3 regions of the Gilvimarinus sp. DA14 genome follow, and region 1 is predicted to be linked to each of the others. Evidence: predicted binding sites of a transcription regulator. Region 1 holds the regulator's gene; each other region holds the start of a gene.
What was found. Region 1 encodes PhoB, which activates phosphate uptake and scavenging genes when phosphate is short. Its sites were predicted from a motif close to TGTCATAAANNTGTAACA; they were not measured.

Region 1 (8,047 bases):
GGCTTTACCGCATTTTTGGCGATGGCGTAGTCCTCGTCCAGCATTACCTCGCGGCCCCAGCCGGTCAAACCCTCGGCTGAGCCGTCGTCGGTCATGTCCAGATGCTTTTGAGGGTTATTGCCCGGCCCCCAAGACCAGGGTAAGAAGCTGATATCGTACTCCAGAGCGGTTTTAATAATAGCGCGATAGGGAATGGCGCCGCCTTCGGAGTCGTCCCAGCGATCGCCAAACTCGCCTATCACTAGCGGCAGGTCGGCCTCTACGGATTCAATAATTTCGGCGCGCACGCGGGCTTCATCATAGCCCCACATGGCGGGCCACCACATGTGTACCGACAGCAAAATATTGTGCTTGGGATCGACCTCAATCAGTTTGGGGCCGGCCGCTTGCAGGGTGTCTATATCTTTGCCCCAGCCGGGTGCGTCGATCATCAGCGGCGTTTGGTAGCCGGCCTCGCGCAGGCGTTTGATGGCTTTGCTGTAGCCGGCAATGTAATCCTCGAGCGCGACTTTATCGCCCACCTCGTTGCCTATATTAACGATGGTGTAGGCCTGATGCTTGGCGATCACGGCGGCGATATCCGGTCGGGTCCAGTAATCCACCAGAAGCTTGAGCTTGCTCCAGTCGCCGGTGGCATCGTGCAGCTCAATAATGGGCACCAGCTCGAAGCGGCGCGCATTTTTTAGCACTGTGTCCAGCTCGGCGGGTTTGCCTTCGGTGGTCCAGACAATGCGCACTGTGTTGGAGTCGGTTTTGGCGATCTCGCTGAAGCTGGAAAGCCCGGTGCGGTCCATCCAGTACACCATGCGGTTGGGCCCCATAAGCACGATACGAGCATCGCAGGCGTCGTAAAGGTGGCGCCCTTTAACGTAAAAGCCGGGTTTGTCACTGGCGGCCAGCGTTTGGCCGGTGAGCAGACAAAACAACAGGGCGGAAAGTGGAAGCAAACGTGTCAGCATCAGAGCACTCAAATTAAGCTATTGAGTCCCTAGTGTAACCTCTGCGGGGCTACTTGTCCGCCGGACGCAAGCCGGTGCGGCCATCGTTGGCGGGGAAGACGCAAGTAAAAACACTGCCTTTGCCGACCTCGCTGTTAATTTGTAATTCGGCGTCGTGGCGCAGCAGTACGTGCTTTACAATCGCCAGGCCCAAACCAGTGCCGCCAGTTTTGCTGTTGCGACTGGCATCGACGCGATAAAACCGCTCGGTGAGGTGGGGAATGTGTTTGGTTTCGAAGCCGGTGCCGTTATCCGTCACCGAAAAGTACACACTGGGCCCGCTGCGCCACAGGCGCATGGCAATTTTGCCCTTCTCGGGGGTGTATTTTACTGCGTTAATGACTAGGTTAGAGAAAGCGCTGTGCAGCTCCTTCTCGTTGCCAATAATGCTGATGGGCTCGTCGCAGTGCAGGCTCAGCTGTTGCTGCTTTTCGCTCGCCAGCACCCAGGCTTCGGATTTTACCGTTTGTAGCAAAGGCTCCAGCGGCATGCTCTTTTGGTTAAAGCCGGTATCCGCAGTTTCCAACTTTGACAGCATGATCAAATCGTTAATCAACAGCGACATGCGTTTGGATTGCTGTTGCATTTGCTCCAAAGGCTTGTCCCAGGTGGGAATACTGTTATTGTCGGCCAGGGTTTCCAAATAGCCACTAATCACCGTCAGAGGGGTGCGCAGCTCGTGGGAGACATTGGCCACAAAGTCCTTGCGCATTTGCTCCAAGTGGTAAATTTGGGTGATATCGCGCACCACGATCAGCCGTTCGTTTTTACCAAAGCGGGTAATTTGAAACTGCAGGCGTTTGTCGGGAAAGCGCGGCGAGGGTATATCCAAAGGCTCGGCATAGTCGCCTGCTTCAAAGTAATCCACAAAACGCGGGTGGCGAATAAAATTAATGACCGATTGCCCCTGATCGGAATTGTAAAACCCCAATAAGCGTTGCGCTGCAGGGTTCCACCAGTCGAGGTAGCCGCGCCAGTCCAATAGAATAACGCCGTCCTTTAGCGCCGAAGTAGTTTCCTGAACCCGGTTGATAACCGCCTGCAGATTTTTCTTCTCGCGTTTTTGGCGGCGTTGCAAATGGTAGATGGCATCAAACACATCACCCCACAAGCCGGTGGATTCGGGCGGCTGTGCCTTGCGCTTGCCCTGTAGCCAAATATTCAAGCGCAGCATCTGCCACAGGTTCCAGCCGATATACCAGAAGGTACAGGCGACCAGTGTCCAGGCAAGTTGATCGAGCAGAAGGCCGATGACAAAAGCGATGGCCAATACTACGGCCAGGCGTTTGAGTTCGGCGTGAAATCCCTGTAGCAAAGCGGAACCTATTTGCAAATCGGAGCCCGGCGGTACCGGGCTAAAGCGAAGATGGGGCTAGCTTAACCCGCTTTAGTAGAAAAGCGATAGCCGGTGCCGCGCACAGTTTGCACTAAGTTTTCGTGCTGGTCGACGGTGAGGGCTTTGCGCAGGCGGCGAATGTGAACATCAACGGTGCGCTCTTCCACATAGACATTGCCGCCCCATACATGATCCAGCAATTGGCTGCGGGTATAGGCGCGCTCCTGGTGGGTGAGGAAAAACTGGAGCAGGCGAAACTCGGTGGGGCCCATATCCACTTCGCGATCGTTGATGGTAACGCGGTGGCTGGCTGGGTCCAGGCACAAGCCCTGCACTTTAATCGGCTGGCTAGAGGACTGCGGATCGGCGCGGCGCAGCACTGCTTTCAAGCGTGCTACCAGTTCGCGCGGCGAGAAGGGCTTGGTGATGTAATCGTCAGCGCCCACTTCCAGCCCCTGAATTTTATTGTCCTCTTCGCCCTTGGCGGTGAGCATAATAATAGGGATATTGGCGGTGACTTCATCGCGCTTTAAGCGCCGCGCCAACTCAATGCCACTGGTGCCCGGCATCATCCAGTCGAGCAAAATTAAATCTGGTTTTTCATCGATGATCAAACCGTGTGCATCCTGCGCATTCGACGCTTCCAAACACCGGTACTCGGCCATTTCCAGTGCGATACGCAACATATCGCGAATGGCGGATTCGTCGTCAACGATTAGGATGGTGCGACTTGTCATATTGCCTGCCTGTGATCCAACTTTGGTGGAGCGGAAATTCTAAGAGGGAAGAACCTTACCTGGTAATTCGCGGCGGTGAGCGGTTGTTTTCCCGCCGGGGCTCCTCCGTGCAAGCGTATTTAATGTATTAATTGTTGCATATTTATGACAGTTCGGCGTTCATTTTTACATACTGTGTGCTTTAGCGGATATCCAGCGTACCCAAAACGATACCAATAAATACCGCGAGGCCCACCCAGTTGTTATTTAAAAATGCCTTAAAGCAGGGGCCGCGTTGGCGATAGCGAATGAGTTTTTGCTGGTAGATAAACAGCGCTGCCGCGGCGGCTACGCCCAGGTAGTAAAAATTGTTTAGCTCAAAGCGAGGCTTCATTAGTAGCAGGCCAAAAATCACCAGCACCTGCAAGGTGGCGGTGATGACACGGTCCTGATCACCAAACAGCACCGCGGTGGATTTAATACCCACTTGCAAGTCGTCGTCTCTATCGACCATGGCGTAGAAGGTGTCGTATACCACGGTCCAGATTAGCACCGTAAAATATATTAGCCATGTCTCGGCGGGCACAGAATCGCGCACACTGGCAAATGCCATGGGGATACCCCAGGCAAAAGCCGCCCCCAGCACTACTTGGGGTAAGTGGGTATAGCGCTTCATAAATGGGTAGCAACAGGCCAGCGCCAAGCCGCCAAAGGCCAGCCACAGGGTAAGGGTGTTGGTTAGCAGCACCAAAATAAACGCTACGCAGACCAGAGCGGCAAAGACGGCCCAGGCCTCGGACACGGTTACGCGCCCGGTGGCCAGGGGGCGGTCTTGGGTGCGCTTTACATGGCCATCAAAATCGCGGTCGGCATAGTCGTTAATCACACAGCCGGCCGAGCGCATGACAATGGCGCCCAGGGTGTAGATGACAAACAAATCCAATCTCGGCAATCCGTCGGATGCAAGCCACAGCCCCCAGAGGGTGGGCCACAACACCAGCAGCCAGCCAATGGGGCGGTTGAGGCGGGTCAATTGCGCGTAGAGCTTGAGCCGGTTTAGGCTTGCGGTTTTCATGGCCTTTGGTCTCCTGACACCCGGGTGACAAACCCGGGCAAAAATACTTCGCTCACTAAAATGTGCCGGCCGTAAAGCCCAAAAATCGAGCGTCTTCCCCAGAGCAATTGCTGTTTCTGTAATTGGTCGGGTACGCCGGTATAAGGCGGAATGGCGGCGATGCTGATGGGGGAGCGCCCCAGGTTCGGGTGGCTGAAAAGGTACCCACCCAGGGGACGGTTGTCCAGCTGGCGCAAATGCCGCAATGCGCCGGTAAGGCTTGGGGCCGGAAACAAACTGCGCGCATAAACCCAGGGCATTTGTCCTGGCCCCTGCAGCACCACTTCGCGGATTAAACAGGCCTGGTTGGGTTTGCAGCCCAGTGCCCGCGCTTCGCTCAGACGAGGGCGACCCCAGCTTTGGCGCAGTATCTCGACACTTAGCTGGCCCACGCTCAGGCGGCGCAGCTTGGCGGTCAATGAGCCGCTATCGAGTAGCCAGGGGCGCAGCGTTTTAGGCATATTTGGCTGCTGCCCGGCCGGCCGCCATAAACCCCAACCCTGGCGGGCGAAGCGGCGGTCGCGAGCGATGTGGCGCTTTGTAGGGGGCAAAAAAACCTCGGGGTACACAGAAAGCGGAGGCGCTATTCTAGCAGCCAGATACCGCTGCGCCCACTTCGCCCGCTACTTTACCCGCCCTAGGTTGATTGGTTTAATGGCCCATCGCGACAGAAGGATAAAACTATGATCGATACAAACCGACTCCTGGGCTCGGGAGGTGTGCGGTGAGCTTGACCAAGCGCATTTTACTGGCAATGGTGCTGGGGATTGCCCTGGGATTGGTGCTCAATTTGTTTCATGCTCCAGGCGGCTGGCTTGATCGCTATATCGTCGAAGGCCTGTTCGACATAGTGGGCACGGTGTTTGTCAACTCCCTTAAACTTTTGGTGGTGCCCTTGGTGTTTGTATCGCTGGTGTGCGGTACAGCATCGCTGGGCGCTCAGAGTCGCATGGGGCCTATGGCCGCTAAGACCGTGGGGTTGTATGTATTGACGACCGCAGTGGCAATTACACTGGCCATTGCAGTGGCCAGCTTGGTCGGCCCAGGTAAGGGGTTGGGGTTGACCTCTTCAGGCGCTGCGGATGCCGATTTCAGCCTCTCGCTAAAAGACACGATTATCAATATTTTCCCCTCCAACCCGGTGCAGGCCATGGCCGATGGCGTGATGCTACAGGTGATTGTATTCGCCGTGCTGTTCGGCATTGCCATAAGTCGCAGCGGCGAAAAAGGCAAACCCATCGCCAGCTTTTTTAACAATCTCAACGAGGTTGTTATGCAAATGATTCTGATGCTGGTGCAGCTCGCGCCCTACGGGGTGTTTTGCCTGCTGGCCAAGCTTTTTGCGAGCATGGGGTTCGAAGTTTTCGAGGACTTGCTGTTTTACTTTTTCACGGTTATCGGGGTGCTACTGCTGCAGTGTTTTTTGGTCTATCCCACCTTGCTAAAGACCTTGGCGGGACTGAACCCCTTGGTGTTTTTTCGCAAAATGTACCCGGTGCAGGTGTTTGCTTTCAGCACCGCCTCCAGCAATGCGACTCTGCCCTACACCCTGAGTACGGTAGAAAAAAAGCTGGGGGTGGATAACAAAGTTGCCTCTTTTACTCTGCCTTTGGGCGCCACCATCAATATGGACGGCACCTCGATCATGCAGGGTGTGGCGACGGTATTTATTGCTCAGGCTTATGGCGTTGATGTGGGCATTACCGGGTATCTGATGGTGGTGTTGACAGCAACCCTGGCCTCAATTGGTACGGCCGGGGTGCCGGGTGTGGGCATGGTTACCCTGACTATGGTGTTGCAGCAGGCTGGCTTGCCAATCGAGGAAGGCATTGCACTGATTATCGGCGTGGACCGGTTATTGGATATGCTGCGAACTTCGGTAAATGTGACGGGCGATGCCACGGTAACGGCGGTGGTGGCGAAAAGCGAAGGCTTACTGGAGCCCGCCACGTACAATGCGCACTTGCCGGAAAGCGCGCAATAAAAAACCGGCCGCAGCCGGTTTTTGTGTGCGCCCTGTCAACCATTAGCTGGGAGACAGGGCGCCGGCAATATGCTCGAGTTCCTCGGATGATTCAATGATATTCACCATCGCCGCTTCGGCCTTATCGCGGGGTAGGCCCAACTCGTGAAACAGCGATTCAGCAATTGCGTGTTTGGGCCCGCGGCAGATACCATGCTGGCGTAGCAATCCGCTGGCAACATAAACCAGCTTGGCGTAGGCAGCGTGCTCGCCCTGGTAAAAAGGGTTGCTCTGCTCGCGCAGTCCAACCACGACTTCCTCTGGCATATTCCATAGCTCCATCAGGGTACTGGCAATTTGATCCCGGGTTATCCCTATCAGGTGACGCTCAATCGCCTGGGGCGATGCATGCGGGTTGGCTTCGCTGAGGCGGCAATACTGAGAATAGTAGGGTGGAAAAACCTCGGCCATGACCAGGGCGCCGAAATTGTGCAGCAGGCCGGTCAAATAGGCCATGCCAAAGCTCGGGCGTTGCTCGCGGGGAATGGCAGCTACTAAGCCCTCGATGGTGGCCGCCATATACACTGCCTGCTGCCAGTATTGCAGTTCACCGTCCGGGCCGTCTTTGGGCAGGGATATGGTTTTTCCCAGCGCCAGACCCAGGGCCAGGTTCAGCACCATATCAAAACCCAGCACCCGCACTATGGCGTCGTGAATGGATTTAATTTTTCCCGGTGCCGAATAGTAGGGCGAGGCGGCCCAGCTGACCACTTGCGCCGCCAGGCTTGGGTCGGTGCTGACTATTTGCGCCAGATCGGAGATATCGGCGTCGGGATCTACCCGCAATTTGATAATACGCTGAGCGGTATCCGACAAAGGCGGCAGCTCCAGTGTTTCTTCCAGCCGCTGCTTGATCCGCAACTCGGTAAAGTTGCGCACCGCGGTCTCGATTTGCTGTATTTGGTCTTCGTTGGGCTGCGCTTTTTCCAGTGCCGTTAAGGGTGTGGAAATATCGCAGACAATTGCGTCGGTCAGAGTTTGCTGAAACTCCGAACCCAGTACTTGAATAAGCTGCGACTCATCGCCGGAGTCAAGTAGTAAGTTGTCGCGCTGTAACAGGGACTGATCCACCAGCGTTAGCAGCCCGGCGACTTGGGGCAGGGCGGGAATCGAGTTGCACTGGTGGGTTTCGTAAAATTGTTGCAGAGCCTGTTCACCTACCGCGTGCAGCTGGCGGTCGAGGTGGCGGTTTACCGCTGAGATATCCAGCAGGCTGTCAGCGGCAAAAACTACTTGCACCTGGCCGATGTCGTCTTGCAAAAGCATGGAGCGAGCGGCACCCACATTGCGCAGATGTTCGTCGTGCCAAACCAGCGAATTGCCTTCGTTGACGGGGGTGGCGGTCAGGTCGTAGCGGATATTCTGATTGCTGAGCAGTGTTTCAACATTGGTGGGTACTGGCACGTGAAAAATCTCCTGTAAACTCGCCTGCGCGACCATTTTTGGCGTCTTTTTCCGTTATTGTTTGCATTTCATTCAGTGTAGTCGGAAAGACAATGGCATCTTATGCAGAGTAGCAGTAAATATAGTGTCTTATAGAGCCGAATACTATGCCCGGCGTGATTTGGCGCATACTTTTTCACTAAAGCTCGGGGTTCAGTCACCCGCCAAAGGCTGAGTGAGTTATTGTCGCCGGGTTTTGAATCACCCTGCCGCGGGCCTCAATGCACGGGCCCGTTACGCGCCGAGATAGCGTTCGCGCCCACCCAGCCAGCGCTCGACAATAGCTGCAGCCCGCTCTGGATAGTGTGCGTGAATATGCTCTGCCGCTTGGCGCACAACTGGCAGCAAGTGACTGTCACGCGCAAGATCGGCAATGCGAAATTCCATTTCCCCTGTCTGCCGGGTGCCCAGCACTTC
Region 2 (8,047 bases), 110 kb from region 1:
CACTACCATAATTTCAATCAAGCTAAAGCCGCTTTGGCGATTGGTTGGTTTCATGTGTATTACTCCGTTGTGTCTATTACCCAGCGTTACGCTTGGCAAAATTAATTCGTGTCTGACGTCGGATGTCTGAGGTCTGATGTACACGCGTCTAACGTCGGGCGTCAGACCTCCGACTTGGGGCCTTTGGCCCTAACCCACCATCTGATTCATTTCAAAAATCGGCTGCAAAATGGCCAGTACAATCACCAGCACCGCGCCGCCCATCAGCACAATGGTGGCCGGTTCCATTAACCCCAGTGAGACCGACAGCACCATTTCCAGTTCACGCTGCTGGTCTTTGGCGGCGTGTTCCAGCTGCACCGGCAGGGTGCCGTTGGTTTCGCCGCTGGCTACCATCTGTACCAGCAGCGGCGGGAAGCAATCGGCTTTTTCCATCGCCCGGTGCAGGGCGGTGCCCTCGTGCACCTGGCTGGCGATGTCCTCACAGGCTTCTTGTAGCACGCGGTTGGTCATCACCTGGCCGGCAATTTTCAGTGCCTGTAGCAGTGGCACACCACTGGACATTAACAAACTGAGCGTGGAGGCAAAACGGGCCGAGTTGGACTGGTTCACCACATTGCCAATGACCGGCAGTTTTAACTGAACCTGGTGCCAGCGCTTTTGTCGCGCAGGGTTTTTCAGCAGTTGTTTGAGGCCATATACCGCTGCGATACCCGCAGCCAGCACCCAGATCCCATAGCCGACAATAAAATCACTGGTGGCGATCAGTGCGCGGGTCAGTGCGGGCAGCTCGCGCTTGGAGTGAGCGAACAGGTTGACCAGGTCCGGCACCACAAAGGCCATTAGACCGACAATCACCGCCAGGCTCATTACCAGCAGCACGATGGGGTAGATCATCGCGGTTTTCAGGCGCGACTTTAACTGCTGCGAATTCAAGGTGTGCTCGGCCAGGCGCTCCAGCACCGGGCCCAAATAGCCCGAGCTTTCACCCGCCTTGACCATGGCGCGGTACATATCGTCGAACGAGCCCGGGTGCTCACCCAGTGCCTGAGCGAGGGAGAAGCCCTCCAGCACCTTGGTGCGAATTTGCAGCATCACCTGCTTTACCGCGGGCTTTTGCGCCTGTTTGGCGGTCGCTTGCAGGGCTTCGTCCAGTGGCAGGCCCGAGCTCAGCAGCGAGGCCAGCTGGCGGGTGACCAGGCTTAAATCCCGGCCTTTGAGTTTGGGGGTGGTATTAAACAGGGAGAAGCCACTGCTACCACTGCTGGCGCTGCGGACCTTGGCGTTACCGGCGTCGGCTACTTCTAAGGGTTTGAGTTTTTTCGCCCGCAGCTGTGCACGCACCTGACGTTCGGAGTCCCCTTCAAGGATGCCCTTGACGGTTTTGCCGGATTCGTTGAGTGCTCGGTAACTGTAGGCGCCCATAGGTTAACTCGCTGTGGTGACCCGCAGAACTTCTTCCAGGCTGGTCACGCCGGTCACCACCTGATGGCGGCCATCGTCGCTGATGGACTCGGAGTGTTTGCGCGCCTCGGCAATCAGCTCCTGCTCGCCCGCCTCTTCGTGAATCAGGTGGCGCATGGCCTCGTTGATTTCGATCAGCTCGTAAATCCCCTTACGGCCGCGATAGCCCATCTGGTTGCACTTATTGCAGCCCTTAGCCCGGAAAATGGTCTGGCCGGCGGGTATTTTCAGCATTTCGCGCTCGGACTCGGTGGGCTCGTAGACCTCTTTACACTCGTTGCACAGTTTGCGCACCAGGCGCTGCGCCATCACTACCTCCACACTAGAGGCGAGCAGGAAGGGCTCTACGCCCATATCCTTCAAACGCATAATCGCGCCAATGGCGGTGTTGGTGTGCAGGGTAGAGAGCACCAAGTGGCCGGTCAAACTGGCCTGAATGGCGATGTCGGCGGTTTCCGAGTCGCGAATCTCACCCACCATCACTACGTCCGGGTCTTGACGCAAAATGGCGCGCAGGCCGCGGGCAAAGGTCATATCCACCTTGGCGTTTACCTGGGTCTGGCCAATGCCCGGCAGCAGGTATTCGATAGGGTCTTCAATGGTCAGGATATTGCGGCTGGGGGCGTTGATGTGACTGAGCCCCGCGTATAGCGTGGTGGTCTTACCCGAGCCGGTGGGGCCGGTCACCAGAATAATTCCGTGGGGGCGCAACAGGGCTTTGCCGAAACGCTCCTCCACCAGTTTGGGCATTTGCAGCTCTTCGAGCTTGAGTTGCCCGGCGGCCTGATCCAGCAGGCGCAGCACAATGCGCTCGCCGTGGGCCGAGGGAATGGTAGAGACGCGAATATCCACCGCGTGCCCGGCCAGGCGCACGGTAATGCGGCCATCCTGGGGCAGGCGCTTCTCGGCGATATCCAGCCGCGCCATCACTTTTAAACGCGATACCAGCACCGGGGCCAGCTCGGGCTTGGGCGAGAGTACTTCGCTCAGTACGCCGTCGGTGCGAAAGCGCACCGACACCCGGTCTTCGAAGGGCTCGAGGTGAATATCCGAAGCCTGCTCGCGCACCGCCTGGGACAAAATCGCGTTGATCAAACGAATCACCGGGGCGTCGTCATCACCGGCCAGCAGGTCAGTGCGATCGGCCAGATCATCGGCCATAGAGGACAAGTCAAACTCGTTACCCAGATCTTCGGCAGCGCGCTGGGCGGCGCCGTCGCTGCTTTGGTATTCGCGGGTCAGCTGGCGCTGGAAGGTGTCGGCGTCCAGCTCCTCCAGGGTCATTTCGCCATCAAAGTAGCGCGACAATTCGGACAGCACTTCAAGGCGCAGCCCAGGTTTATGCAGCACGGTGTTGGGGCGTTCGGGGTCGAGCATTACGCCGTGATCCGAGGCATAGCTAAACGGCAGGCGCGGGCTTTCGCCGGCGCTGGCCGCCAGATGTTCTTCTTCCTCGGTGCCCAGGGCTTCTTCAAATTCCTCGGGCAGCTTAGCCGGTTCAGAGATTTCGCTGTTCACCGCTTACTCTCCGGCCTCGGCTGGGGTTTCTTCCACGGCCTCTTCGCCGTATTCGTAGCGGCTTTGCACCCGGCGCAGCTGCTCTTCCCATTCGGGCAACATGGGAATGTCGTCCGGGCTGGTGATCAGATTGGTGTTATTGCGTTGATCGATCAATCGCTCGCGAATATGACGGTATTTTTCCGAAGTGGCGCCAATCAGCATTTCATCGTCCGGCACCACGCTGGCGCGGATAAACACCATCAGGTTGGTTTTTGCCGTGTTTTTGCTCTGGCTTTTGAACAGGTTGCCAAGAATCGGAATGTCGCCCAGCAACGGCACCTTGCGCTCAAAGGTGCTGACATCGTCCTGAATCAGGCCGCCGAGAACGATAATCTCGCCCGAGGCTGCCATCACCTGGGTGTTGATCTTGCGCTGATTGGTGACAATGCCGTTACTCTGCGCGGCGGTTTCATCCACGCTGGAAATCTCCTGCGCAATATCCATCACCACGGTATCGCCGTCGTTCACATGGGGGGTTACGGTCAGCAGAATACCCACGTCTTTACGCTCTACGGTGTTAAACGGGTTGGTGGGGTTGCTGCTGCCGCTGCCGGTGCTGGTGTAAGAGCCGGTAACAAAAGGCACATTTTTACCCACGGAGATTTCCGCTTCGTGGTTGTCTGTGGTTAACAGGCTTGGTGTCGACAGAATGTTGGTCGCGCCATTGGCCTTTAACAGTTTCAGTACCGCCAGCATATCGGTGGACTGGCCCAGATGACCAATACCGAACACCTGCCCTGGAATACCCGCAAGCCCTTGGGCAAGGTTAACCAGGGCTGTGTCGTCGTCGCCGAAGCCGCTGGCGCCGATTGAGCCAATCACACCCATGTCGTTGGCGGCGTCGTTGGCAGAGCTGCCAAAGCCGGCGTTGTCATCGCGGTACATCCACTCAATACCCAGCTCGGCGGCATCAGAGCTGGACAGCTCGACAATAATGGCCTCCACCAACACCTGGGCGCGGCGGATATCCAGGCTTTCCACCAGTACCATCAGCGATTGCAGGGTATCGCCGTCGGCGGTAATTAAAATGGCATTGGTGTCTTCGTCGGCCTGTACGCTCGCTTTAATCTGATTGCGCGAGCCGGTGTTGCTGTTGCCGCCTTCGGCCTGCTCCAACTTCTGCATATTTTGCAGTACACCGTTAAGCACCTCGGCCACCTGGTCGGCCTTGGCGTATTTGAGGTAAACCACGCGCACGTTGGAGTTGGTGATCTGCGGCCGGTCCAGGCGGCGAATCAGCATTTTGATGCGCTCGCGCTGCATGTCATCGCCATTGATTAATACGCCGTTAATGCGGGTGTCGGCAACTACAGTAACTGGCGCATTGCCGTTGCCGCGCTGGGCGTCGGGTTTTTCCAGCTGCTGAATCACCTTCACAATGGCGTCGGCCTGGGCGTAGCGCAGCTCAACAAGTTCGGTGCTGATCACCGCCGCCTTATCGATTTGCTTTACCACATCCAGCAAACGGTTAATGTTGGCGCGGGTGTCGGTAACGATAATGGCATTGCTGGGGTCGTAGGCCGAAATATGACCGTGCTGGGGTACCAGCGGGCGCAGCACCGGCAGCAGTTTGGCGGCGCTGATGTTTTCCAGCTGGATCACCTGAGTCATGTAGGCGTCGTTATCGTCCGGGCCGCTGTCGGCACTGGGTATGGGCAGTGAGCGGGCGTCGCGGTTGGGGACAATACGCACCACCTCGCCGTTTTCCACCGCGGTAAAACCGTGCACATCCAAAATAGAGAGGAACAGGCCGTATAGCTCCTTGCTGTTGACCGGTTTTTCCGAAATCACTTTTACCTGACCGCGCACCTTGGGGTCGATAACAATGGTTTTACCGGTGGCTTCGGCGATAAATTTAATAACTTCTTGAATATCCGAGTCTTTAAAATTGACGGTCCAGGTTTGCTCGGCGGCGGCAACCATTACCGGCAGGGCAAGGGCAATCACCAAAAAGGTGGCTCGGATTCGTTGGTAACACGCTCTCACAAAAAACCTCACTTACTCCAGCTCTACGTCAACGGTCACGGATTCACCATTGCGCTCGATTTCGAGGCTGGCGGATGTGGCTTGACCTAAATTGCGATAAATTTCCATGATGCGCCCCGGGTTGTCCAAAGGCGTACCGTTTACGGCAGTAACGACATCGCCGTTTTGCAGACCGACGGCATCAAAGGCCGCCGAGTTGCGACCGGGGCGAACCTTGTAGCCTTTGATCTGGCCGTTCTCCCGGTGAATGTTAAAGGCGACCACGTCGGACAGATTTTTACGCGCCGCTTCAATGGCCTGGCTGGCGTCGTCCTCCGCCGCGGGTGTGTCTTGTTCCATGGGACCCTGGGCGGGGTCTTCGGCATCGCGGCCTTCACTCAATTCTTGTGGGTCGCCGTCCCAGCTGCGACTTGGGGTATCGGCCGGTGGGGGCGCCTGACGCCTGGCAATGCGCGGTGCATTGGGGTCGTCTTTGTACAACCAGAGGGACTCGTACTGGCCTTTGTTGTCCAGAATGACCCGTAAATCGAGTACCTTGGCGACCTTTACATTGTTCATGTTTTCCAACTCGTCGCCCGGGCCGTAAATGGCCTGGCTCTTGGAGTCGGCAATAATGGCGCGGGCGGATTTGCTATCGCTGGAATTAATCACGCCCTGCAGCACCAGCGATAGCTTGGTATCCACCGCCTGGTCTTCAATTTGCGGCTCCAGCGGTTGCGCCTGCTCTACCGGAAGTTCTTCAACCTCGCCGCTACCGGCGCCGAATATAGTGAGTTCTTTTAATTCGCTGACATCCACGGGGCGCGCGCCGGATTGCGAGTTGCCGGTTTCGAGGGCATTGGGGGAAATGCTGGCGGGGGGAATCTCGGGGCTAGGGGTCAGCGCCCAAAACAACTGCGCCAGACTGTGGGCCAGCCACAGCACAATCAGCAGCAACGCCAGTTGCTGCCAGCGGCGGGTAGAAACGCGAGACAGAGCCTGGCCCAAGCGGCGGCCCACTGCGTTCAGGCGATCAGCGCCCGAGGTGCCGGGTTCTTGCATTGTCAGATTCTGCATAAATGGTCTTTGTTTATCCCGGCTGGCGCGGGTACTTCTTCAATCGCCTTGGGGCGATTTGCTGTTTTTATCGTTCATCTATCATCGGGGCCATTTCCCGGGCCCACGTGTAGCCGACCGATTGTACTGCAACCCCCTGGTAAAAGCGAAATGGCGCAAAGGCCGGCCAGCCTACGCTGGCATTGTGACAGTTTTTTTGCATCGCAGGTTCGAGACTGTCTCACTTTTTTACACTTGTGTGATCATGACAACGCTACCAATTTGTTTTTTGCGCCTCTATAGTCGGTTGTCGGATCGTCGAGTGTTGGGTGGGCTAGGGAGTCAATTTATGAAAATAATGGTGTTAGTGGGGCTACTGGCAGTGGCGGCGAGCGCTCAGGCCGACGACATCTGGCGCGGCGATTTTGAAACCGGCGATTTAAGTCAGTGGCATTATCACTTGAATCCGCAGGGGATCGAGGTACAAAGCGACTGTGTGTACCAGGGCGAACACGCCGCACTGATTACCCTCACCGGCGCCGAAGAATTTCTCTGGCACGGCAATGCCGCCCTTAACCGCAGCGAGCTGACCTTTAAGCCCAGTGATACCCGCGAGGGTGCCGAGGTTTACTTTGGCTGGAGCTTTTATCTACCCGAGGCTCTGTCCCAGGCCAAGCACGAGCTGGGGTACTGGGAGTCCAGCGACTCCTGGCAGCAGCAAATACGTTTTAATATCCACGGCGAGGCACTCAGCTTTCAGACCTCCAGCGCCGATACCGCCCACTGGAGCGCGCCCCAAGGCGCCAGTGCCGGCGTGTGGCACGATGTCGCCATGCACATCCATTTCTCCAGCGACCCGCAAAAAGGCCACGTCACCCTTTGGCACGACGGCGAGCAAGTCTTCGCCCAACATTTACAGACCCGAGTGAACGATACGGACGCTATGTTCACCCAAATCGGGATACTGCGCGCCCGCGAGGATTCCACCGAGACTATCTTGATCGACAACGCCCGCCAGACTGACAACGCCGTTGAACTGCTGGCTGCTTTCGATGCGGATACGCGGGTTAAGTGTGACGGCATCGGCCGTTAGACCAGATGCGTACTGCAGAAATTGCCATTTCTCTTTTAATCTGCCCGCGTCGCCGGGCGTGGCGAGTTACTTTTTTCGGCAAAAAGTAACGCCGCCGTTCCTGCGCATCCATGCGCCCACGGCAAAGCTGGCCCCGTGAGCGCAGCGAGTGCTTTGGGTCTTAGTGATTCCCTTCACGTCAAAACCTCGCCCAACAACTGGCCCCTGCGGGGTCCCCTCGCGTCCGGCCCGCGAGCACAGCTTGCGGTCGTTCGGTTACGTGCAAAGCAGCGCTTTGCAAACACTAGACCTCACCCAGCCATTTTAGCGGGCCGTATCGACAGGCCCTACCCCAGGGCACCCTCTCTTGCTACGCAATTCACCTTGTCCCTGGCCTGGCGATACTTGCGCAAACATCCTGTTTGCTCACCCCCTAAAATAGGCCTCCGCTCGGCTCAGTTGTAAACGGGCGAAAACCCCAAGTGAATCCACGGCTTCAGACTCATAATTGAACGTGCAGGCAACCAAGAACAGAAACTTAGTTACGGTGTATCATAGCCCTATGGCCAAAATGACCCACCGTTTTCTTACCTCTATCGACCAATGCTCTGATACCGACTGGAATTCTCTGGTCGCTGGTGACAATCCATTTAATCGCCACCAATGGTTTGCGGCGCTGGAGCACTCGGGGGCCACCACTGCCGATACCGGCTGGCAGCCTTTCCATTTATTAGTAGAAGAAAACGATGCCCCGGTGCTGTTGATCCCGTCTTTTATCAAGGCACATTCCTACGGCGAGTATGTTTTTGACTGGGCCTGGGCGGATGCCTACCAGCGCTATGGGCTGGAGTATTATCCCAAGCTGATCAGCGCCGTGCCTTTTACCCCCTGCTACGGTCCCCGCTTTTTGGGCAGCGATGATCCAGAGGT
Region 3 (8,047 bases), 720 kb from region 1:
TCAGTGTTAACCATCGGCGAGGATCAGGAGGCATAAGCATGAGCAAGTTGAAAGGTCTTTGGAATTGGGTTGATGCCCGCCTGCCGGTACAGCGCGCCTGGGATACCCACATGGGTAAATACTACGCGCCGAAAAACTTTAACTTCTGGTATTTCTTCGGGGTACTGTCGATTCTGGTGCTGGTTAACCAGCTGCTGACCGGTATCTGGCTGACCATGAACTACACGCCCAGCGCTGAAGAGGCTTTTGCCTCGGTTGAATACATCATGCGCGATGTCGATTACGGCTGGATTTTGCGCTATATGCACTCCACGGGTGCCTCCGCCTTTTTTGTGGTGGTTTACCTGCATATGTTCCGCGGCTTGATGTATGGCTCTTATAAAGCGCCTCGCGAGCTGGTGTGGATTTTCGGTATGACCATCTACCTGGTGCTGATGGCCGAAGCGTTTATGGGTTATGTGCTGCCCTGGGGGCAGATGTCCTACTGGGGCGCGCAGGTGATTGTATCCCTTGCAGGTGCGATTCCTGTGGTGGGCGACTCTCTGGTTGAATGGGTGCGCGGTGACTACCTGATTTCGGGTATTACCTTGAATCGTTTCTTCGCGTTGCACGTTGTGGCGCTGCCGATTGTTCTCTTGGGACTGGTAGTTTTGCACCTATTGGCGCTGCACGAAGTTGGCTCAAACAACCCAGACGGTATTGAGATCAAGAAGAACAAAGATGAAAACGGTGTACCTAAAGACGGCGTGGCTTTCCACCCCTTCTACACTGTGCATGATCTGGTGGGCGTTTCTGTCTTCCTGTTTGTTTTCTGTTTCGTGCTGTTCTTTATGCCGGAGATGGGTGGTTTCTTCCTGGAGTACGCTAACTTTGAAGAAGCGAATAACCTGAAGACCCCCGAGCATATTGCGCCTGTTTGGTATTTCACGCCTTTCTACGCCATTTTGCGTGCAGTAACCTTCGATATTGGGCCGCTGAGTTCCAAGTTCCTGGGCCTGATTGCCATGGGGGCTGCGATTGCCATCTTGTTTGTGCTGCCTTGGTTGGATAAGAGCCCGGTTAAGTCCATGCGCTATAAAGGTAACTTCAGCCGTGTAGCGCTGATTGTGTTCGCCGCTGCCTTTGTGATACTGGGTTATCTCGGTGTGAAGGCTCCAACTCCGGGGCGCACAATCTTGTCTCAGGTATGTACTATTTTGTACTTCGCCTATTTCATCGGCATGCCATTCTGGACTAAGCGCGAGAAAACTGAGCCAGAGCCTGAGCGTGTTCGTATGAAGGGCTTGCCCCTGCACCTGACCTTAGGTGGCTTCGTACTCTTCGCTATTCTGGTGGTGGTGCCAATCAAAGCCGTTGGTGCTGAAAGCCACTTTGCCTGCGGTTCTATCCCCTGTGACACTATGGAGCCAGACTTGGAAAACAAGGCGTCGCTACAGCGCGGCGCCAAGTATTTCGTCAACTACTGCATGGGTTGTCACTCGGCCAAGTTCTCTCGCTACGGTCGCGTGGCCGATGATCTCGGCATCCCCGATGATGTGATGATGGACAACCTGGTTTTTGGTGAGCGCCGTATCGGTGATTTGATGGAAAACGCCATGACCAAAGAGCAGGGCAAAAAATGGTTTGGTGCCGCGCCGCCGGATTTGACTCTGGTGGCCAGATCTCGTTCACCGGAGTGGCTCTACACGTATCTGCGTAATTTCTATAAAGACGAATCCCGCCCACTCGGGGTCAATAACCGTGTTTTTGCCAACGTGGGTATGCCCCATGTCATGCTTGAACTGCAGGGATTGCATGAGTGTGGTGCCGGTCCAAAACTCGACAGCCACGGCAACGCCGAGCGCGATAACCTAGGCAATCTGGTGATGGATGAGCACTGTGGCGCACTGGTTGAAGGCGATATAAAAGGTAGCATGAGTGCTGAGGAGTTCGATCTCGCCATTTATGATCTGGTGAATTTCCTGGAATATGTGGCCGAGCCCTCCCAATTGGATCGTAAGCGCATAGGCGTGTTCGTACTGCTGTTCCTGTGTGTTCTGTTTGTCTTTACCTACTTGTTGAACCGTGAATACTGGAAAGGCATTCACTGATTTTAGAGTGGGCTAAGGCCCACTCCCACTACATTGACTACTGAGGTGACTTAATGGGTGTTGTGACTAAGCGCTCATCCATGATTTTTTATTCTGACCCCACAGACCACTACAGCCATCGAGTACGTATTGTGCTGGCCGAAAAGGGTGTTTCGGTTGATATGGTCGAGGGAGATTCTGCGAACAAGCCCCGCGAACTCGCTGATCTGAACCCATACAACACGCTGCCGACTCTGGTTGACCGCGATCTGTCTCTGTATGAGTCAAAAGTAATCATGGAGTATCTGGATGAGCGTTTTCCTCATCCTCCGCTGCTGCCGGTTTATCCGGTGGCCCGAGCTCAAAGCCGCCTTTGGATGTACCGTCTCGAGCGCGACTGGGCGCCTATGGTGGATACTATTGTCCAGGGAGGCGACCGCGAAAAGGTTGAGCACGCACGGAAAGAGTTAAAAGATAGCCTGCTGACCATTGCGCCTATTTTTGCTGAAATGCCTTTCTTTATGAGTGAAGAGTTCACCATTGTGGATTGCTGCTTGGGGCCGATTTTGTGGCGTTTGAATGCGTTGGGAATTGAGCTGCCTAACACCCGGCAGAGCCTACCGCTCAAACAGTATATGGAGCGCTTGTTCTCGCGAGAGTCATTCCAGCAGAGTTTGACTGAGCCCGAGACGGAAATGCGTCCTCAAGCTTGATTCTATGACGGGGCCTGAGCCCCGTTTTCGTTTATTTATAATTCAGGAGCGCTCGCTGTATGCCGATGAGTTCAAGCCGCCCCTATATGATCCGTGCCCTGTACGAGTGGATTGTGGATAACGCCTGCACGCCCTATATCTTGGTAAATGCACGGGCAACCGGGGTGGAAGTCCCCCAAGAGCATGTCAATAAAGATGGTCAGATCGTGCTGAATATTTCGCCTACCTCAGTGGTTGGGCTGGATCTGTCTCAAGAGCACATTGCCTTTAGTGCCCGGTTTGGTGGCGTGCCGCGAGATTTGTTTATTCCCTCTTACGCCGTTCTGGGAATCTATGCCCGGGAAAATGGCCAGGGTATGGTATTCGATGCCGAACCCGAGCCGCCAACGCCACCTGAGCCCCCCAAGCCAGAAGGTGATGAGGATAAACGACCCAGTTTGCGAGTGGTTAAGTAACGGGGTAACGCCCGTTACTGTCCATATTTCTTTGTATGTTTATTGGTCAGTCCTAATATAGCAATATCTTATTTGTTGCCCTCCTGCGCCTATTGTTATCGTTGATCCTACAGACCCACTGAATAATAAAAACCAGCTGTAGGAGAAGTAACATGGCTATGTTCCAGCATACTTTTGGAATTTTTACCAACCCGGACCGCGAATGGCAGCGCATTCGCAACGAAGATCAAAGCTTTTTTAAGGTCTACTGGACACACGTACCGCTGCTGGCGCTGATTCCAGTTATTTGTGCATACTTTGGCGTAACTCAGCAGGGCTGGAGCATTGGTAGCGGTGGCATCGTAAAGTTGACCCCGGACAGTGCGCTGATCCTCTGTGCGTTTGCATATCTGGCGCAATTGGCGGCGGTTTATATCCTGGGTGAATATATAAACTGGATGAGTCACAGCTTCGGTGTGACCGATGAGGCGCCGCAGCGTCATTATGAAGGTACGGCGTTGGCTGTGTACTCGGCAACGCCGATGATGCTGGCAGGTTTTGTACTCTTATTCCCCGAGCTTTGGCTGGTTGCCGGGGTGTTTATTCTGGCCGCCTGCTATTCCATTTACCTGATTTACGAGGGTATCCCCATTTTGATGAATATTCCCAAGGAGCGAGGCTTTGTGTACGCAAGCTCGGTGATTACCGTGGGGCTTGTGTTGGCCGTAGTTGTTATGGTCGCCACCGTTATCGTGTGGGGCTCGGGAATGGGGCCTGTGTACGTCAGCTAAAACGGTGATTTAATAAGCTATATAAGGCGGCATTGGCCGCCTTTTGTTGTTTTGGTAGCGGGATTTTTCAATTGTGTATTTTTTATGACACTTTCTTTACAGCTTGTCACATAATTGTCATATAGGCTCGATAGAGTGCGCCGGAGTTTAAGTTTTTAGCGAAATTATCCAATAGGAGCGCACGATGAAAGCCAGTAAGATTTTTCGCGGTTTGACCTTAGCTGGGTCACTAATGTGTTCGGCGGTTTTCGCCGATGTAGACCCCAACCTTCCTGAATACACCGCCACCTCCGGGGTATCTGGAAACGTCAACAGTATCGGCTCCGATACCCTTAACAATCTGATGACACTCTGGGCAGAGGAATTCGCCAAGTTTTATCCCAACGTAAATATTCAGATCCAAGGGGCTGGCTCTTCTACCGCGCCACCGGCACTGACGGAAGGCACGGCTAACTTCGGCCCCATGAGCCGTGAGATGAAAGCTTCGGAAATTCAGGCCTTTGAAGCACACTACGGCTATAAACCCACCGCTGTGCCGGTGGCAATTGACGTGGTTGCTGTGTATGTCAATAAAGATAACCCGATCGAAGGGTTAACCATGGCCGAAGTTGACGCAATTTTTTCCGCCACCCGTCGCTGTGGTTATGGCGAAGATATTACCCGCTGGGGTCAGGTGGGTTTGACAGGTGCCTGGGCTAACCGCGACTTCACCATTTACAGCCGCAATGCGGTCTCTGGTACTTACGGCTTTTTCAAAGACGTAGCCCTGTGTGGCGGCGATTACAAAGCCAGCATCAACGAGCAGCCCGGTTCTGCTTCGGTAGTGCAGGGTGTGAGTGAGTCAATTAACGGTATTGGCTACTCAGGTATCGGCTATGTCACCTCCAGCGTGCGCGCTCTGCCATTGGCAGCCGAAGAGGGTCAGCCCTATGCGCCGGCCGATGCCGAGCACGCGGCCGACGGCAGCTATCCGATGGCGCGCTTTCTCTATGTTTACATTAACAAGCACCCCAATCGCCCACTGGACCCCATGCAGGCTGAATTCCTGAAAATGGTGATCTCCAAGCAGGGACAGGAAGTGGTCGTGCGCGATGGCTATATCCCCTTGCCAGCCAAGGTTGCCGAGCGGGTAACCAAAGAGCTGGGTCTGTAACAATGCAGGTTGCAGCCCTGCGAGCGGGATAACCGCTCGCGGGGCTGCCGTAAAAAATGTCACAGTTCGTTGTTAGTATCGCCTCATATAATAATCGCTTAATGCTTGTGGTGGCGGATAACACGAAACATCTACTCTCTTCACCAGGATTTTCAGGCAATGAGTGACACGACTGCCGCACCTCAGGCGGGCGAGAGCCTAATGCCCAATGCCCGTGAACGGGCCAGGTTGCGTAATATTCGCCGACTTAAAGACCGTTTTTCGCGCTGGGGCGTGGCTAGCGCCGGTCTCGCCGTAGTGGGCGCGCTGGGGCTGATTTTTTTCTATCTCTTTTCCGAAGTGGTGCCTTTACTAAAAGACGCCGATGTTGAGCTTCAAGAGTCCTATCCGGTTAGTGCCACAGGCGCCAACACCAATGTTGAACATTTAATTTTAGAGCGCTACGAGGAGCTAGGGGCCAAGGTTACCGCCGATGGCGTCAGCTTTTTCCGCGCCGATTCAGGCGAGCCCTTATCGGATTATGCAGTGGCGACGCCAGCAGGCGCACAGTACACAGCGCTGGGGCAAAGTACGCCGGGAGAAGCGCTGCTGGCGTATGGTTACAGCAATGGTCAGTTGACATTGGCGCAGCTGAGCTACCGCTTAAGCTATCCGAATGATCAGCGCAAGATTTCTCCTCAGTTGGGTTTCCCGCTGGGTGAGGCTCCTCTGCAATTTGACGAGCAGGGGCGCGAGCTGACACAGGTGGCGGTGCAGGCAACTCAGCGCGGTTATGTGATGGCGGCGGCGACCGCCGATGGCCGCTTGCTGTTGGGCCGTTATTCTGCGCGCGAAAATCTGATGACCGGCGAAATTACCACCACCGGTGGTGTCGAGGCTATCCCCGCTCTGCCCAGTGGTGCCAGACCAGTATTGCTGGAAGTGGATAAAACCGCGAGCCACCTGGTGGTGGCTGATAACCAGGGAAAGTTGCACTTATATGATATCGCCGACCGCGGCGAATCCACATTGACCGAATCGGTCGCAACCGAGCGCGGCCAGGTTACGGCTATGCGATTCTTAGTCGGTACCGGCTCTTTGGTTATTGGCACCGACAGCGGCAGTGTGAGCCAGTGGCTTTTGGTGCGTGACCCCGAGAATATTTATCACGTACAACCGGTGCGTGACTTTGAATCACTGCCGGCTAGCGTGACCACAATTACCCCCGAATACGCCAGACGCGGCTTCTGGGTGGGCGACAGCGCCGGTAATATCGGTGTGTACCATGGCACCGCAGCTCGCACCCTGATGGTGGAAAAGGTCGCCGACAACGGCATTGAGCAGATCGCGATATCGCCAATCAATCGCAAGATGCTGCTGTTGGACGATTCCGGCAAGGTCCAGGTGATGGATGTGTGGAATGAGCACCCGGAGATCTCTTTCAGTTCTCTGTGGCAAAAAGTCTGGTATGAGGGGCGTAGCGGCCCTGAATACGTGTGGCAAGCGTCGTCCGGCGGGGATGAGTTCGAGTCGAAAATGAGCCTCGTACCCCTGTCGCTGGGTACTCTTAAAGCCGCGTTTTTTGCCATGTTGTTTGCCATTCCGCTGGGCATTATGGGTGCGCTTTACACCGCTTATTTTATGACGCCCAAGATGCGTGGTTTGGTAAAGCCCACCATTGAAATTATGGAAGCCTTGCCTACGGTTATTCTGGGTTTTCTGGCCGGGTTATGGCTGGCGCCGTTTTTAGAAAATCATCTGCCAGCAGTTTTCAGTGTACTTATCTTTATGCCACTGATGATGTTGGTAGTTGGCTACAGTTGGTCCAGATTACCTCAAGGTGTGCGTACTCGCGTGCCTGAGGGTTGGGAAGCGGCTATTTTGATTCTGCCTATTCTTCTGACCGGCTGGCTCTGTGTGGTACTCAGCCCGTTTGTCGAGGTGTGGTTTTTCTCTGGCAGCATGCGTCAGTGGTTTACCGACAACGGCATTGACTACGACCAGCGCAATGCTTTGGTCGTGGGGATCGCCATGGGCTTTGCGGTGATTCCGACCATTTTCTCCATCGCCGAAGATGCCATCTTTAACGTGCCTCGCCACCTGACTCAGGGTTCTCTGGCTTTGGGGGCAACACGCTGGCAAACCGTGGTCGGGGTTGTATTGCCGACCGCCAGCCCGGGCATCTTCTCTGCGGTAATGATGGGTTTTGGCCGCGCTGTGGGTGAAACCATGATTGTATTGATGGCGACGGGTAACAGCCCTGTGGTGAATTTCAACATCTTTGAAGGTATGCGCACCCTGTCGGCCAATATCGCGGTAGAACTGCCGGAAACGGCGGTCGATAGTACCCACTTCCGGGTTCTCTTCCTCGCGGCAATCGTGCTGTTGACGCTCACTTTTATCGTCAATACCTGCGCGGAAATTATTCGTCAGCGTCTGCGTAAACGCTACAGCAACCTTTAATACCGGGAGACGACACAAATGAAAGATTGGTTTAAAAGTGGCGCCCCCTGGATCTGGCTGAACGGCGGTGCCGTGGCGTTGTGTGTAGTGATGGTGGTGGGCCTGATAGGCCTGATTGCGATTCGCGGGTTTGGCCATTTCTGGCCCGCCGATGTTCTGCAAACCACAATCATTGATAAAAGCGGTACCGAGCATGTGATTCTGGGCGAGAAGGTCCGTGCGGAAACCATTCCCTCAGCGGTCGCCCGCGATGGTGGCTACACCGTACCTGAGGATGTCGAACTGGTTACCCGCTACTTGGTGAAACAGGGTAATCGCGATGTCAGCGGCCGCGACTTTAACTGGTATATGGAGACCGGTATGGGTGAGTGGACCTATCCGGAAAATGCCATGGTTATTGAGCGCCGTGAGTGGGGCAGTTTTTACGGCTTCCCGGTCGCACTGC

Region 2: a site for PhoB is predicted at 6,250-6,267, ahead of gspC (type II secretion system protein GspC). Genes of this name have one in related genera too.
Region 3: a site for PhoB is predicted at 4,112-4,129, ahead of NHM04_RS06905 (PstS family phosphate ABC transporter substrate-binding protein). Genes of this name have one in related genera too.

What each region holds. Positions count from the first base shown of each region.
Region 1 is NZ_CP100350.1:2,273,400-2,281,446, reverse strand. Features, by position in the region: gene NHM04_RS09985 (cellulase family glycosylhydrolase) at 1-959, opposite strand, end outside; gene phoR (phosphate regulon sensor histidine kinase PhoR) at 1,009-2,331, opposite strand; gene phoB (phosphate regulon transcriptional regulator PhoB) at 2,376-3,071, opposite strand; gene ubiA (4-hydroxybenzoate octaprenyltransferase) at 3,253-4,125, opposite strand; gene NHM04_RS09965 (chorismate lyase) at 4,122-4,715, opposite strand; gene NHM04_RS09960 (dicarboxylate/amino acid:cation symporter) at 4,889-6,148, shown strand; gene NHM04_RS09955 (aminoacyl-tRNA deacylase and HDOD domain-containing protein) at 6,191-7,591, opposite strand; gene recG (ATP-dependent DNA helicase RecG) at 7,865-8,047, opposite strand, start outside.
Region 2 is NZ_CP100350.1:2,383,839-2,391,885, reverse strand. Features, by position in the region: gene gspG (type II secretion system major pseudopilin GspG) at 1-54, opposite strand, end outside; gene gspF (type II secretion system inner membrane protein GspF) at 190-1,425, opposite strand; gene gspE (type II secretion system ATPase GspE) at 1,429-2,928, opposite strand; gene gspD (type II secretion system secretin GspD) at 2,986-5,010, opposite strand; gene gspC (type II secretion system protein GspC) at 5,023-6,066, opposite strand; gene NHM04_RS10440 (polysaccharide lyase) at 6,395-7,138, shown strand; gene NHM04_RS10435 (GNAT family N-acetyltransferase) at 7,680-8,047, shown strand, end outside.
Region 3 is NZ_CP100350.1:1,555,175-1,563,221, reverse strand. Features, by position in the region: gene petA (ubiquinol-cytochrome c reductase iron-sulfur subunit) at 1-36, shown strand, start outside; gene NHM04_RS06925 (ubiquinol-cytochrome c reductase) at 39-2,090, shown strand; gene NHM04_RS06920 (glutathione S-transferase N-terminal domain-containing protein) at 2,144-2,782, shown strand; gene NHM04_RS06915 (ClpXP protease specificity-enhancing factor) at 2,842-3,237, shown strand; gene NHM04_RS06910 (Yip1 family protein) at 3,390-4,007, shown strand; gene NHM04_RS06905 (PstS family phosphate ABC transporter substrate-binding protein) at 4,192-5,160, shown strand; gene NHM04_RS06900 (ABC transporter permease subunit) at 5,320-7,602, shown strand; gene pstA (phosphate ABC transporter permease PstA) at 7,621-8,047, shown strand, end outside.